DNA from 3 places in the Pseudobacillus sp. FSL P4-0506 genome. Region 2 is predicted to be linked to each of the others. Evidence: riboswitches for the same ligand, from Rfam matches in the RefSeq annotation. Region 2 holds a riboswitch; each other region holds the start of a gene.
What was found. A riboswitch is a leader RNA that binds a small molecule or an ion and turns the genes downstream of it on or off. The one in region 2 is predicted to bind cyclic di-GMP.
Positions count from the first base shown of each region.

Region 1: another riboswitch for cyclic di-GMP. It lies ahead of MKZ02_RS11070 (response regulator); the one in region 2 lies ahead of MKZ02_RS13705 (methyl-accepting chemotaxis protein).
Region 3: another riboswitch for cyclic di-GMP. It lies ahead of MKZ02_RS11490 (hypothetical protein); the one in region 2 lies ahead of MKZ02_RS13705 (methyl-accepting chemotaxis protein).

Region 1 is NZ_JBBOOI010000001.1:2,227,916-2,232,731, reverse strand. It holds gene MKZ02_RS11075 (manganese catalase family protein) at 162-1,019, shown strand; cyclic di-GMP riboswitch class I at 1,410-1,497, shown strand; gene MKZ02_RS11070 (response regulator) at 1,573-1,926, shown strand; gene MKZ02_RS11065 (aspartyl-phosphate phosphatase Spo0E family protein) at 2,199-2,384, shown strand; gene MKZ02_RS11060 (amino acid ABC transporter ATP-binding protein) at 2,837-3,592, opposite strand; gene MKZ02_RS11055 (amino acid ABC transporter permease) at 3,632-4,288, opposite strand; gene MKZ02_RS11050 (saccharopine dehydrogenase family protein) at 4,351-4,816, opposite strand, start outside.
Region 2 is NZ_JBBOOI010000001.1:2,709,472-2,714,287, forward strand. It holds gene solA (N-methyl-L-tryptophan oxidase) at 1-1,138, shown strand, start outside; gene MKZ02_RS13700 (AraC family transcriptional regulator) at 1,374-2,246, shown strand; cyclic di-GMP riboswitch class I at 2,479-2,565, shown strand; gene MKZ02_RS13705 (methyl-accepting chemotaxis protein) at 2,585-3,385, shown strand; gene MKZ02_RS13710 (SDR family NAD(P)-dependent oxidoreductase) at 3,534-3,704, shown strand; gene MKZ02_RS13715 (SDR family NAD(P)-dependent oxidoreductase) at 3,724-4,107, shown strand; gene MKZ02_RS13720 (DsbA family oxidoreductase) at 4,444-4,816, shown strand, end outside.
Region 3 is NZ_JBBOOI010000001.1:2,294,383-2,299,198, reverse strand. It holds gene MKZ02_RS11500 (hypothetical protein) at 1-300, opposite strand, end outside; gene MKZ02_RS11495 (hypothetical protein) at 709-879, opposite strand; gene MKZ02_RS11490 (hypothetical protein) at 1,029-1,331, opposite strand; cyclic di-GMP riboswitch class I at 1,389-1,473, opposite strand; gene MKZ02_RS11485 (SRPBCC family protein) at 1,535-1,990, opposite strand; gene MKZ02_RS11480 (amino acid permease) at 2,742-4,181, opposite strand; gene rocF (arginase) at 4,384-4,816, opposite strand, start outside.

The DNA.
Region 1 (4,816 bases), 480 kb from region 2:
CCCCCCTTTCTGTTTCTTACTATAATTTATTCCTCAGGAATGTTTTTGAATGGACAAACTTCTCAGGTTATTAGCTTGTTTTTGTGAGAAAGAATAATATGAGAACGTTTGTCACAAGATATATGTTGATTGGACTCTATATTAGAAATGAGGATAAGTCGATGTACTACTATAAAGAGGAATTAATCAATATTATTAATCCTGATCAGCCCGATCCTGAAGCCGCAAAAGTCCTGCAGGAGATCTTGGGTGGTCATTTTGGTGAAATGCGAACCATGATGCAATTTTTCTTTCAGAGCTCTAATTTTAGAGGAAAAGACACCCAATATCGCGATTTGCTCCGCGGCATATTCTTAGAAGAAATTGCCCATGTAGAGCTTGTTCAAAATACGATTAATCAATTGCTGAACGGCTCGGGAGAATCTGCTGTTCCGGGAAATGCTGGGGTGGACGGGGCTCCTCTTGATGATGCGGTTAGGCATGCCAATCCCCACCATTATATTATTGGCGCCCAGGCCTCCCTTCCCGTAGACGCGAGCGGAAATCCATGGAATGGATCGTGGGTATACAGCCACGGGAACCTCATTGGGGACCTGCTTGATAACTTAGTTCTTGAATCTACTGGAGTTTTGCAAAAAACACGCATTTATGAAATGAGCTCCAACCAAACATTCCGTGAAACACTCGCTTTTTTAATCGTCAGGGATAACGCCCACCAAAATGCTTTTGCAAAGGCACTCGAGACACTGGGCGTTGATTGGGGTAAGCTATTCCCTGTTCCTAATTATGATATCAATAAATATCCTGAATGCAGAAAGTATGTGGAAATGGGGTATCACAATGCCCAATTTAACTTTAGATTGGATCCAACAAGAATCGGTGAGATTTTCCAAGGACCATCACCGAGCCGGAACAAGGGAGACCTGTCGGTTATAGATCCGCCGAAAGGTTTTCCTGTTCCAGCCTTACCAGAGATGCCTAACGAACATAGCCCTGGAACAAGGGATTTAAATTTCTAAAAGTAGGTTTAGACAAAAATCCTACTAGTTGACAGCAAAACGGATTTTTAGCTTCTTTTTGTCCCGGCTATACTTTAGTCAAACCTATAAAATAGGCTGTCCTCTTCCAATTAGACTAACATGGAGGGCAGCCTTCCTTTCGTTTCTATATTTTTTCATCTAAAATTTTCAAGTGACATATTTCGACTATTTTTTGCATTTTTTTCATTATTCCGGTTGCCCTTCTGCTAAATAAATAGTAATATAGTCGTGGACTCTTAGTCTAATATATGCCAAGCGTTTTATCCATTGAAGAACAAGCAATTGAACAGTAACTTTCACATGCTTTGTCTCTTTTACGTCGCTTTATTATAGGCACTCCACTGTTCATCTATTGAACGATTGCTATAATTCATTGAAGGGCAAACTCCATGAAAATGGGGGACGCAAAGCCACGGGCCTACAACAGTGATTCTGTCATGGCAGCCGGGTTGCCAAGTTGAATATCTTTCAACTTGCTTATACAGCATTGCCTTCTCTGAATGTACTGTAAATTTTAGTGAAGGTGTGAAATATGGAGAAATCAGTATTAGTCGTTGACGATTCACTTTTTATGAGAACTTGGCTAAAAAGCATTTTAAAGGACAATGGTTATGAAGTATTAGAAGCAGCCGATGGTTTAGAGGCGATAGATTCCTATGCTCTTTATAAGCCGAATCTAGTTTTAATGGACATTACGATGAATAAATTAAATGGTATAGAAGCTTTAAAGGAGATTATGTCATTGGATCTTTCTGCGAAAGTAGTCATGTGTTCTTCTCTGGGCCAAAAACAGCTTATAATGGAAGCTCTAAAAATAGGAGCTAAAGATTTTATTGTGAAACCTTACTTTGATCGATTAATTCCAGTGCTGAATAATGTAAATTAATTTCTGACAGACTAAAGCAGTAGCTGTTCTTGAGATTATTTTAACTTTTCCTATCTTTATAGCATTCTGTTTTATTCTTATCCTTAGCTTCTCTCTTCCTTTTAAAGGGGGTGTCGCAAGCTATGAAGGACTTCTATTTTTCTTTTCATCAAATGATGTAACTTTTTTGAATCTTCTGTCGAAACACTTTTTCTTCATTTTTTCTGGTTGTATAATATATCCAAACGCGTACGAACGTGAATTTTCAGATATATGATTAGGAGAGATAAAAGGTGGTTATACAGGAAACACTTGAAGAGTTAAGTATTCGAATCAATCAGGTGCGTCATTTAATGATTTCAACTGGCCTGCGCAAAGGGCTCGATGATGATGAGACTTTAAAATATAGCGAAGAATTGGACGAGCTTATTAATAAATATCAACTGGTTACCTGGCCTTGCCTATCAAAAACTAACTGAGCAGACTATTGGTTTTTAATCTAACTGCCTTCTATCGTTTGCTTTTCTATTAATAGATTAGAAATTCCCCCAGTTTTCTTTGCATATCTCGCTCATTTCTGGGTAAATTACTTGCAATCAGGGTTACGGCATCCACCTTCACACGCCAATACCAACGAGAAAAACCTTGATTAGCCGGGCCAATGTCCGGCTTTTTCGTTATTTTCTTACTCCATTAAAAAGGAGAGAATCACCCTATTTAATCATTCTAATGAATATGACGAACAGACTCTTCCTGCTATAAGGTTAGAATATCATACCACTAATCGCCCTCTAGCGCTGTTTCTGTTTTTCTAGCAGTTAAACAATAAAAAGTCCTGGCCTGTCGTTTGATTATCTTATTTATCAAACGACAGGCCAGGCTGCTTAACAATGATTTATGGAAGGATGGCTATAAAAGGATGAATCACTCTCTATTCTTCCTTTACGCGCATTAAAAATCGTTTCGTCCGTTCTTCCTTAGGGCGACTAAATATTTCTTCAGAGGTGCCTTCCTCTACGATAACTCCTCCATCCATAAAAATAACACGATCAGCGACCTCTCTCGCAAAGTTCATCTCATGTGTTACTACGACCATGGTCATCCCTTCTTGTGCTAAATCTTTCATAACCTGGAGTACTTCCCTCACTAACTCTGGGTCTAATGCAGAAGTAGGTTCGTCATAGAGCATGACCATCGGCTTCATGGAAAGCGCGCGTGCGATGGCTACCCTCTGCTGTTGTCCTCCTGAAAGCTGAGAAGGATAGTGATCACATCGTTCACCGAGCCCGACTTTTTCAAGTAATGTTCTTGCCAACGTTCTTGCTTCCTCGGGTTTCACTCCTTGAACAACTACGGGCCCTTCCATTACATTTTCAATAGCCGTTTTATGTGGAAACAAATTAAATTGTTGAAAAACAAATCCTGTGCTTTTTCGTAACTCTCTGATTTCCGATTTTCGCTTTCTATTGGATACTCCGTCTGCTAAAACTTCATGCTTTCCGATTTGGATGACCCCTTCTGTCGGTTCTTCTAAAAAGGTTAAACAGCGAAGCAAGGTAGATTTACCAGAGCCGCTTGGACCCATTAACACTACTACTTCACTTTTATTGACCGTTAAATCAATGCCTCGAAGAACTTCGTTCGTGCCAAATCTCTTTTTAAGATTAGTTAATTGAATAATACTCATAGACCTCTCCCTTTACATCGATATTGAGAAGCTGTATTTTCAAAGCGCAATATGCTGGGAAGTACGTTTTTCTAATTTGTCGAGCATGATAGAAAAAACCGTAATAATAATCCAATAAATAGCAGCTGCTAATAAATAAATCGTTAACGGCTCAAATGTTTTAGCGATAAGAAGAGATGACATTTGCAAGAGCTCTGTAACGGTAATAACGGATATAAGGGAGGTATCTTTAATCAGAACAATAAATGTGTTGGACATAGTTGGAATAGCAATACGAAGACTTTGAGGAAGAATAATTCTTCTTAAAGCCTGCCAATACGTCATCCCCAAAGATACAGAAGCCTCCATTTGGCCTTTATCAACAGATAAGATGGAAGCACGAAAGGATTCTGACAAATAAGCTCCGGCATTCAAGCTCAACGCAAGAATACCTGAAGGGATAGGATCTAACTCAATGTTCACTTGAGGTAAGCCATAATAAATCACAAAAACTTGCACCAATAACGGCGTTCCCCGAAACATAGACACGTAAGCCGACGACACAACCTCTAGTAATTTGATTTTTGATATCCTTGCTAAGGCTGTTAAAAAACCAAGAACAAGAGCTATTAAAATGGATACTACCGCCAGAAAGATCGTCATTAAGGTGGCATTTAATAATGTTGGCAAAGACTCAATGATTATTGATAAATCCATGAAGCTTCCTCCAATCTCACTATCTTGCAATTCAAAGAATATGCTGAAAGGGAAAATCCCCGTCAAACTAACGCTTCTTCTTTAAAGAATATCTCAATCCCTAACTTGCTTAACTCTTCTATAAAAGGGTTGAATTTTTCCTTAATGATGACATTTTCAATAGGCACCACTCCCGCATCTGTTACCTTTTTCAATGCGATCCAATTAGTGATTAACATGGCTGGGAGAGCAGTCGTTTTTGCCATGGATGTAATGTTCCTCTCGTGATCGTATAGATCAATCATTTCCCATGTATATTTTGTCTGTCGTCCATCCTTTATGCCACTTACTTCCACCCTTACAACGGTAATGTCTTCCTTAGAGCCTCCTTGCATTTTTGGGGCCAATACTTTTTCTGAATAAGCGCGAGGGCTAATTTGATACCCATTAATCTCTATAGGCTGTTCATCTAAAAACCCTAACTGTCTCAGAGTATCCATCTTCTCCCAATGACCTTCATAGCGCACAGTTTTCTCATATAGCTTTTTC
Region 2 (4,816 bases):
GCATTACAGTGTCGTTATTGTTGGTGCCGGCTCTGTCGGAATGGCCACAGGCTGTTATTTAGCTAAGAAGGGGATCGATACTTTATTAATCGATGCGTTTGATCCTCCACATGGCAGGGGAAGCCATCATGGGGAAACTCGGTTAATCCGCCATGCCACTGGGGAAGGCGGCCATTATGTAAGCCTCGTTCTCAGAGCACAACAGTTGTGGAAGCAGTTAGAAGAGGAAGTGGGTCAGACACTTTTCATTCCATCTGGTACTCTGATGGTGGGAGAAGATGATGCTCCCTTTATAAAAGAAACAGTCAAAAGTGCTACAGAGCATTCTTTATCCTTAGAAAGGATGAGGGCGAATGAAATTCAAAAAAGATGGCCGGGTTTTTCAATTCCTGAACATCTTGTTGGCTACTTTGAATCCTCCTCTGGAGCTCTTCTTAATGAACAATGTATCCTTGCATACAAACAGTTAGGTCTAACATATAATATGTCACTAAAGAATAATACAAAAGTAGAATGCATTGATTTTTCAACTAGTGGAGTGGCTGTAAAAACTACAAATGAGACTGTTTATGCTGATAAAGTGGTGATTTGTGCAGGAGCTTGGACAGGTAAACTTCTTTCGTCATTAAGGTTGCCGTTACAGCCAATGCGTAAAACATTAGGATGGTTTGAAGCGAATAGTAAGAATTATGAACATCCTTTGCTGCCTTGCTTCTATTTTAATGTAGAAAATCAAAAATACTATGGGTTTCCAAATATAACAGGTGGTGGTGTGAAAGTTGGCCGGAATGATTCGGAGAGAGAAACAGATCCAGATGCAATGAGTCAGGACTTTGGCAAATACCTTAATGATGAAGGAGATTTAAGAAACTTTTTAGAAAAGTTTTTGCCAGGAGCAGCCGGCAAACTTATAAAGGGCAGCTCCTGTATGATTACAAAAACCCCCGATAAGGACTTTATTATAGATCAGTACCCTGGATTTTCGCACGTGATGATTGCCGGTGGGTTTTCGGGACACGGCTTTAAGTATAGTAGCGTTTTAGGAGAAGTACTAAGCGAGATAATCATTCATGGGCAAACGATTCATGATATTTCAATGTTTTCCATTTCAAGACCAGCATTAGCGACTGTAAGATGAAAAGTTGTTTTCTCATTTGATAGCCTAGAACTTGTTAGTTTAAAATAGATACGGATTAAAAGTAGTCTATAAATATTGGTTTAAAAGAAAAAACTCATTTGTATTCCAAATGAGTTTTTCATGTTGTTGAATAACATGTTTTACTATCTATGAGTGAACCCTGCATAACTGTGCACGAAAAGTCGGATGGATACATTCAACTCCTGCTATTCTTTTGATAAAGGAGGTCATATTAATGGATTTGCTTAAAGATATGAATGGCGCATTACAATATATCGAAGAAAACCTTACGAATGAGATTGATTTTAAAGAAGTAGCAAGACGGGCTTTCTGCTCCGAATATCACTTTAAAAGGATGTTTTCCTTTCTTTCAGGTGTTTCATTATCAGAGTACATCCGGCGCAGACGGCTTACTCTTGCCGCGTTTGAGCTTAAAGACAGCTGCGTAAAGGTCATTGACATTGCCGTGAAATATGGATACAATTCCCCCGATTCTTTTGCACGGGCTTTTCAAAATTTGCATGGCATCACACCATCAGAGGCTAGAAGTAATGGTCATTTACTTAAAGCTTATCCACGAATGACCTTCCATTTATCAATCAAAGGAGGAAATGAAATGAACTATCGAATGGAAGAAAAAAAGGCATTTCGCATCGTGGGTATGAAGAAAAGAGTTCCTATTATTTTCAACGGAGTTAATCCGGACATTGCCTCTATGTGGAGAAGCTTAGATAGTGAAACGATAAATACTCTAAAAAAACTTTCTAATGTCGAACCTATAGGACTTCTTAGTGCATCCACCAACTTTTCTGAAGGCAGGATGGAGGAAAAAGGGGAACTTGATCACTATATTGGCGTGGCAACAACGAAAGCGTGTCCTGATCATCTAACACAGCTTGAAGTTCCTGCTCTATCGTGGGCTGTATTTGAAGCCATCGGACCATTTCCGGATACGCTGCAAGATGTATGGGGACGCATTTATTCTGAATGGTTCCCATCCTCAAATTATGAACAAATAGAAGGTCCAGAAATCCTGTGGAACGAAAATAAAGATGTAACTTCACCCACTTTCAAAAGTGAAATATGGATACCAGTTTCAAAAAAGTAATGATAATCAATTAGAAAGTCAGCGTATCAGTTATCTTTCAAGCGCAGTAAAGCATCTTCTATCGAATTACCCCCGTTCTGAAGTCTGAACGGGGGTATGCTTGTTTGACGTTATAAAATGAAATAACTTTATTTTCATCTTATAGCAGTAGCCTAATAGTGATTTTTTATTTTCTGCAAAATTTTATAACATTGCCAATAAAAAGATTTATAATATAACTATTACTTATTAAAAATGTGAAAAGCAAACTTGTCGAAAGATTAGGACGCAAAGCCGACAGGTCTAAAACCAAATGGGTTATGATGGCTGGGCTGCCCCTACAATGAGAGGGGTAAAAAATGACTTCGCAAGTATTAAACGAAGCAGCTGTTGTAACGGCATTGGAGTCCAACTTAGCAATGATAGAATTTAACTTGAACAGAGAAGTGATTTGGGCGAATGAAAACTTTGCAAAGACTTTGGACTATACAGCCAGTGAAATGAAAAATATGAAGCATGAGCAATTTTGCAGGCCAGCGTTTAGAAACAGCAGGCAGTATGAAGACTTGTGGATGAACCTTGGAAAAGGAGTCAAATTCCAAGAGAAAATTCAGAGAGTAAGCAAGCGGGAAAATTTACTATGGTTCGAAGCGACCTATATTCCGGTTCGAGATGCGGACGGGGAAGTGGAAGCTGTTCTGAAAATCGCCACTAATATTACAGAACGAGAAAATTATACAAGGGGAATCATTTCTCAATTAAAAGATATGCCCGTAGAATTAGTCAATATAATTGTCACCAATTCTTCTGAAAAAATTCAGGCCATCGAATCATTAAAAACGCAAACAGATCTAATCAGTGAGATATCTAAACTTATACGCAATATTTCCTCACAAACGAATATGCTAGCCTTAAATGCAGCTATTGAAGCTGCCCGGGTGGGAGAACATGGACGAGGTTTTAAGGTGGTCGCTGATGAAGTGCGGAAATTGGCTGGTCAGGTTGATCATGCCGTTAAAAATATGAATATGAATGTAGAAAACATTTCAAACGAAGTAAGAAGGATTAGCCAAATAACCGATGATTTACAGCAAATAATCATAGAAACGCAATCCGAATTTAATAAGGATATTGAAGAATTCGAGAATATGATGAAATAAAAAACAATTCGTCGATCGTCATAAGAACAGATCACAGTTAGTAGAAAGGGACAAACCAAATAACGTCTAATTGGTTTAACGTTTGTTAAAAGATTTCTAATACTAAAGAATCTGGAAAAGATAAGAATAGAACTATGGAGAGGATGACTTGAGAAAAGCGATAGTTGTAGGTGCAAGTTCCGGAATAGGCGAAGAATTGGCGGAAATTTTATCGAATGAGGGATATATTGTCGGGTTAGCCGCTAGAAGGGAAGATAAGCTCCTTGCTCTCCAAGAACAACTAATACATAAGTCGATTGTCAAAGGAGGCAATAGATGAGAATGTTTCAGGTTTTGTAATGACAGTGAACGTGGCATATCAGCATTTTCTAGCGAAAAATGCAGGTCATTTATTCGGCCTATCATCGGTTGGAGCATTAATGGCTAATCCGGTTGCTCCTTTATACAATGCCTCAAAAACTTTCGTATCCAACTACTTGATGAACATCCGAAAAAAACTAAAAATGCAACAGGAAAACGTGTTTGCCACGGACGTTAAATGCAGATTCATTGATACGGAAATGGCTAAAGGCGAACCTGATAAACTGTTTTGGGCAGCATCTCCAGAAGAGGCTGCTTTGCAAATATATCATAGTATCAAAAAGAAAAAGAAGACAGTATATGGAACTAAACGATGGCGGTTTATTGCTTGGGCGTTAAAAATTCTTTCTTTATCCAATTAAAAATTCCTCAGAAATGCGCTGAACAGCTTAACAAACCGTTGAGCTGTTTTTTATACTAATCAGCTAAGACTATAAATTTTTAACTAATTACATATTGTGCAAAATTCAAATATAAAATTTATAAAAACATGCAAACAAGATACCTTACTTGAAAATACACATATAAGCAATGATTAATGAGTGTAAAGGTGCATATGGCGATGTTTAGAAAAATGCACAACAAAATAAAATACAAAAGTAGGTGGATAATAATCGAATGTGTGATGAATTTCCTTCACAGTCAAGGGAATAGGTCAGATGTGCGACACAATCATGCAAGAAAAGGAGAAGATCGCAATGACTATAAAGATTAAGGTATATTCAGATTATGTATGTCCTTTTTGTTTCTTGGCAGAAAAACCGTTAAAAGAAGCGATCAAAGGGAAGGATGTAGAAGTAGAATGGATGCCTTTCGAGCTGCGTCCTTATCCAAATGAAACGTTAAAGCCTGAGGGAGACTATTTGCAAAGTACCTGGAAGCAATCGGTCTATCCGTTGGCTGAGCGTATGGGAATTGCTATCGTCTTGCCAAGCATATCACCACAGCCATACACACATCTGGCGTTTGAAGGATATCAATATGCAAAAGAGAAAGGAAAGGGCAACGAGTATAATGATCGGATGCTTCGTGCCTTTTTTCAAGAAGAACAAGATATTGGGGACATTGATG
Region 3 (4,816 bases), 420 kb from region 2:
AGCTTGTTGAACTGTTTGCTGAAGCTGCTGGAACGTCTCTTGTTGCTGACTTTGAGCTTGTCTTCTAAATTGCTGCATCTGTTGGAGCAATTGGGATGCTTGCTCGTTTTGCATAGTAGCAGGCTGGTCGATAGAACCTAATTGTTGTTGAGAACTTTGGAGTTGGTTCAAGGCAGTGGCCATAGAATCTAATTGGCTTCTTAAAGGCGCCAATTCTTCTCCAATCTCTTCTTCAAATTTTCTTTCCGCTACTCTTTCAGCTACTTGTTCAGTTACCTCTTCAGATGTTTTTTTAGCCATTATAAAGTCCCCCTTTGTTAAATTCGGCACATTTTCCATCACCAAGTCATCCGTCCTGTTATCTGCTCGTCCTTTTTTTCTGTAGAAACAAAATGAATAACAGCAAGAATAACCAAGCCGACGATTAATAGCGTAAGAATCAAATGTACTACCTCCTGGGCTGGCGACTATGTGCTGCTTTTGAAACACAATGATATTATGGACTTTGCAACCGACTCTTATTAATACCAATGATTCCTTTGGAAGTCATTAAATAGAGAGATCATTTACTTTTTTTAACACATGCATTCCACTACTCCCCACTCTTATATGAACCGATTCCTTTTCCACTAACTTTATCATGAGAAAAAGCCTTGCTCACTAAGAGCAAAGCTTTTATTGTTTATATGAGAGGAAGCATATGCCTATTTATCCTTCTTGTTGCTCTATTGTTGCAATGGCAATGGAAAGCCCTTCAACCACTCCTTTAATGTAGGACTCTTTATTAATGTTGTCCTTCTTTAAGGCTATTTCAATCTGTTTGTTCTCATACAAATCCTTTGCATTTTGCAACATTTTGATGACTTCGTTTTTATCCATTGACAATCCTCCTATCTTACCCATGTTGTTCATTTCTACTAGCAGTCTAATCGAGTACAAATTAATCCTCGAAGGCAGCCACCTTCTGTAACTTATTTACCCACCAAGCAAGCTGTTTAATCCTCCATCGGGAAAAAATAAGAAATGAGTTAAACATTTAAAAATTCGTCTAATCTTTCCTCTGCCGATTCATTATTTGCAGGCAACTCCGTTAAAATATTTAGCATCAAATTCTTTTCAGCCATCTTCTTTAATGCGTCAAATACATTCGGCTTATAATTTTTTAGCAGCGTCATAATTTCAGCAGCCGGCAATGGCACTTTAGATCGAATCTTTAAGAAAGACCACAAATAAGCGACAAAATCGTGAGCGGCATCGGTGTTATCCGGATGTTTTTTTAGTAAATCATAAAATCGTTGAATGCTTTTTCTTAATTCTTCATTTTCTTCCATCAATTTCGGTCCCTACCTTTTATTTGCGTAATCACCCAAATGAGGAAGTCTTTCTCATTTGGCAGCCCGGCTATCATTGTCTGTAAACTTTAGACCCGTGGCTTTGCGTCCTTATTTTTCAATAAGTTTGCCTTTTCATCAGAAACAATTTAATCATACAATAAACAAGGGGATGATGAAAAACATAACCCTTGCTCTTTATATTAGGTAACACGTTCAGCCATTTTTTTCAATTCCTTTGCACGTAAAATAATAAATGCAGTCATGTATTTTTCTAAAAATAACTTATCAGCTATAACGCCCAGTATACCAAGTGGAGACTTATATTGAAACGTATCTATCATTAATGTGCCATCCGCTTTTTCAACAAATTGATGTATATGCTTAAAAGAGTGAAAAGCTCCATGTACCATTTCATCTATGAATTTATTCGGCTTCTCCATAAATGTCACCTGGGATGTCAGCCTTTGCTTAATACCAAAGTGAACGGCTTCCCAAATAACAATATCTCCTTCCTCCAACATTCCTTCGGTTACGCCCCCAACCGCTTTTTCGTTTGTCTGGTGTGTCGTTTGTGTATGTACCTTTACATTCCTCGCCAGATCAAAACATACTTCAATCGGTGCTTGAATAAATTGTTCATGTATAATAACAGGCATTTTCCTTCTCCTTTTGAGGCCTGGCTTATGGTTACCCCTTTTGACAGTGGCCTATGGTCATGGCAGAAAGGTTTTCTCCCTATGGCCTAACAATGTGAAACCTCGTATCTCCAAAGCCACATTAGTCAATTCTCAGCTGTCCACTTTTCCCGGTCATAAAAGACTAAATCGAAATGGAATACTGTCTTTAAGCTACTGACATGCTGCAATATAAACAAACGTTCATCCCCAAACAAAAGCGACATGAGTTTCAATCTCTTTTAGTTTAGACGCCAGCATGTCGCCAATCAATAGAATTAAACTCCCGAAAAGACATTCCTGTACCATTCAATAAAGTTGCACAAAGTAATTCTTGATCTATCCCCTTTGCCTATTCTTGATAAATTTCGTTGATCATTAAATATGGTACGTTTCTCCATTTCACCCTTATATAAAGGATAACCTGGCTTATTGTTAGACTTACCTGATCGTTGTTCCCATGTACTTATTTTGCAAACTAATTTTGAATCTGCGAACAAAGAGGATGGAAGAAAACAGAATAACTACTTTACAACAATAAGCTGCTAAATAGAGGCAAAAAAGCAGTTGAAAGAGCCCTCTCTTTAACTGCTTTTCTGGGAGCACCAGCCCCTGTTTCAATGATCATTAGTTAATAAAATAAAAAGCTGTTCCATAAGCCGGATTTCCGTCTTATAGAACAGCTTTTTCATTTAAATAAACAAGCTGGCCTACTAAAAAAGCTCTTTTCTTTTTACTTAAGAATCATTTTCTTATCTAGTGTTAGCTGTACCTCTTGTTCATTTGTATTGAAAATTTGTTTTTTCTTCATTTTGAAGTGATAAACCACGTAACAACCAATAAAGAAGGCTCCGCCGCAATAAAGCGCCATGCGCTGCGCAGGATCAAATGCCAAGCTAATCATGACGATACAGTTGGCAGTCAAAGCAATGATCGGCAGTACCGGATAAAGAGGAATTTTAAACTTTAAGTCTTCCACTTTGCCGCCCTGGCGGATATACGCTCTTCTGAATGCAAGCTGGGAAGCTGTAATAGCGATCCAGCCAATTTGCGCTCCTAAGCCTGCAAGGGAAAGCAGCCAAACAAATACAGTCTTTGCCGCTACTACACTTGAAAGCAAAGATAGACCGGCTATTGCAAGTGTGATGAGCAAGGCATTCATCGGTACCCCTCTCTTATTTACCCTTCCTAACGCTGGGCTTGCCATCTTCTCTCCGGAAAGAGAGTACAGCATGCGTGTCGCAGCATAAAGACCAGAGTTAGCAACCGATAGAAGAGCGGTAAGAATAACGAAATTCATTATATCCGCTGCATAAGGAATCCCGATGCTGTCAAATATAACGACGAATGGGCTTTCAATGACTCCCGCCTTTTCCATAGGAATCATGCCTGCAAGTACAAAGACAGATAGCACGAAGAAGAAAAGTGTTCTCCAAACTGTTTGTCGAATGGATTTAGGAATGGTTTTCTCAGGATTTTCACTTTCCCCGGCAGCGATCCCAATTAGTTCGGTACCCTGGAAGGAGAAATTCACGGTAATCATTGTTATTAGCAAGGCGGATATCCCATTAGGGAAAAGCCCCTCGGCATAAAAGCGCGAAAGAAATGGTGCCTCTTCTCCACCTTTCATATCAATTAAACCAAACATGGCAGCTCCGCCAACTATGAGAAACACAATAATGGCTATCACTTTAATACTTGAGAACAAAAATTCTGCTTCAGCAAACGCTCTTGTTGACAGGGCATTCAATAAAAAGAGAAGAGCAGCGAATATAGCACACCACATCCAAACTGGTGAATCAGGGAACCATCTCAACATGAGCTGGCCTGCCGACAAAAATTCTAACGCAACAGTCACTGCCCAGCCAAACCAGTAAAGCCATCCAATAGAGAAACCAGTCGCGGGGCCAATAAATCTCGTAGTATAGGTTTGAAATGAACCTGAGACCGGCATGGCAACAGACAATTCCCCGAGGCAAAGCATGGTTAAATACATGATGAACCCGCCCACTAGATAAGAGAGAATCGCACCGGTCGGTCCAGCTTCATGAATAGTATAACCTGATCCAAGGAAAAACCCTGTACCAATACATCCTCCCAGAGAAATCATAAATAAGTGCCTTGCTTTCATGCTTCTTTTTAATTCATGTGTTTGGTTTTCTCCTGACTTCATTCAAACTCTCCTTTAGCTTGTTATTTTGAAAACGATTTCGTTTTTGTATAGGAGTTATTCCATTGATTATTACGATTTTGCGGGCCCTTTATCTTTTTTGATAAACTGCCCGCAGAAAAATCTATGATTCTTGCTACATAAAAGATTGACTAGCTTTATAGAAGCTCATGGCTTTCTTGGTTGTTAAGCTGCTTTATTTAAATTACAGCAATGTATCTCCCAATAAGGAACTTATCAATGCAACAGCCGCTGCAGCCGTTTTGTTGTGCTCATCCAGGATTGGGTTGATTTCTACAAACTCTGCTGAAGTTACTATGTTAGCCTCTGATAACATTTCCATGGCTAAATGGCTTTCGCGGTAACTAATCCCTCCAGCTACAGGTGTCCCCACTCCAGGTGCATCCTCTGGATCAAGCCCGTCCAAATCAAGCGATAAGTGCACGCCATCCGTGCGTTCTTTTAAATAAGCGATCGTTTCTTCCACCACGGCAGTCATGCCTAAACGGTCGATTTCATGCATTGTAAACACTTTAATGCCTGTTTCCTTGATCAGTTCTCTTTCTCCCGGATCTAAAGAGCGAGCTCCGATAATAACCACGTTTTCAGGCTTTACCTTTGGAGAAAAACCGCCAATA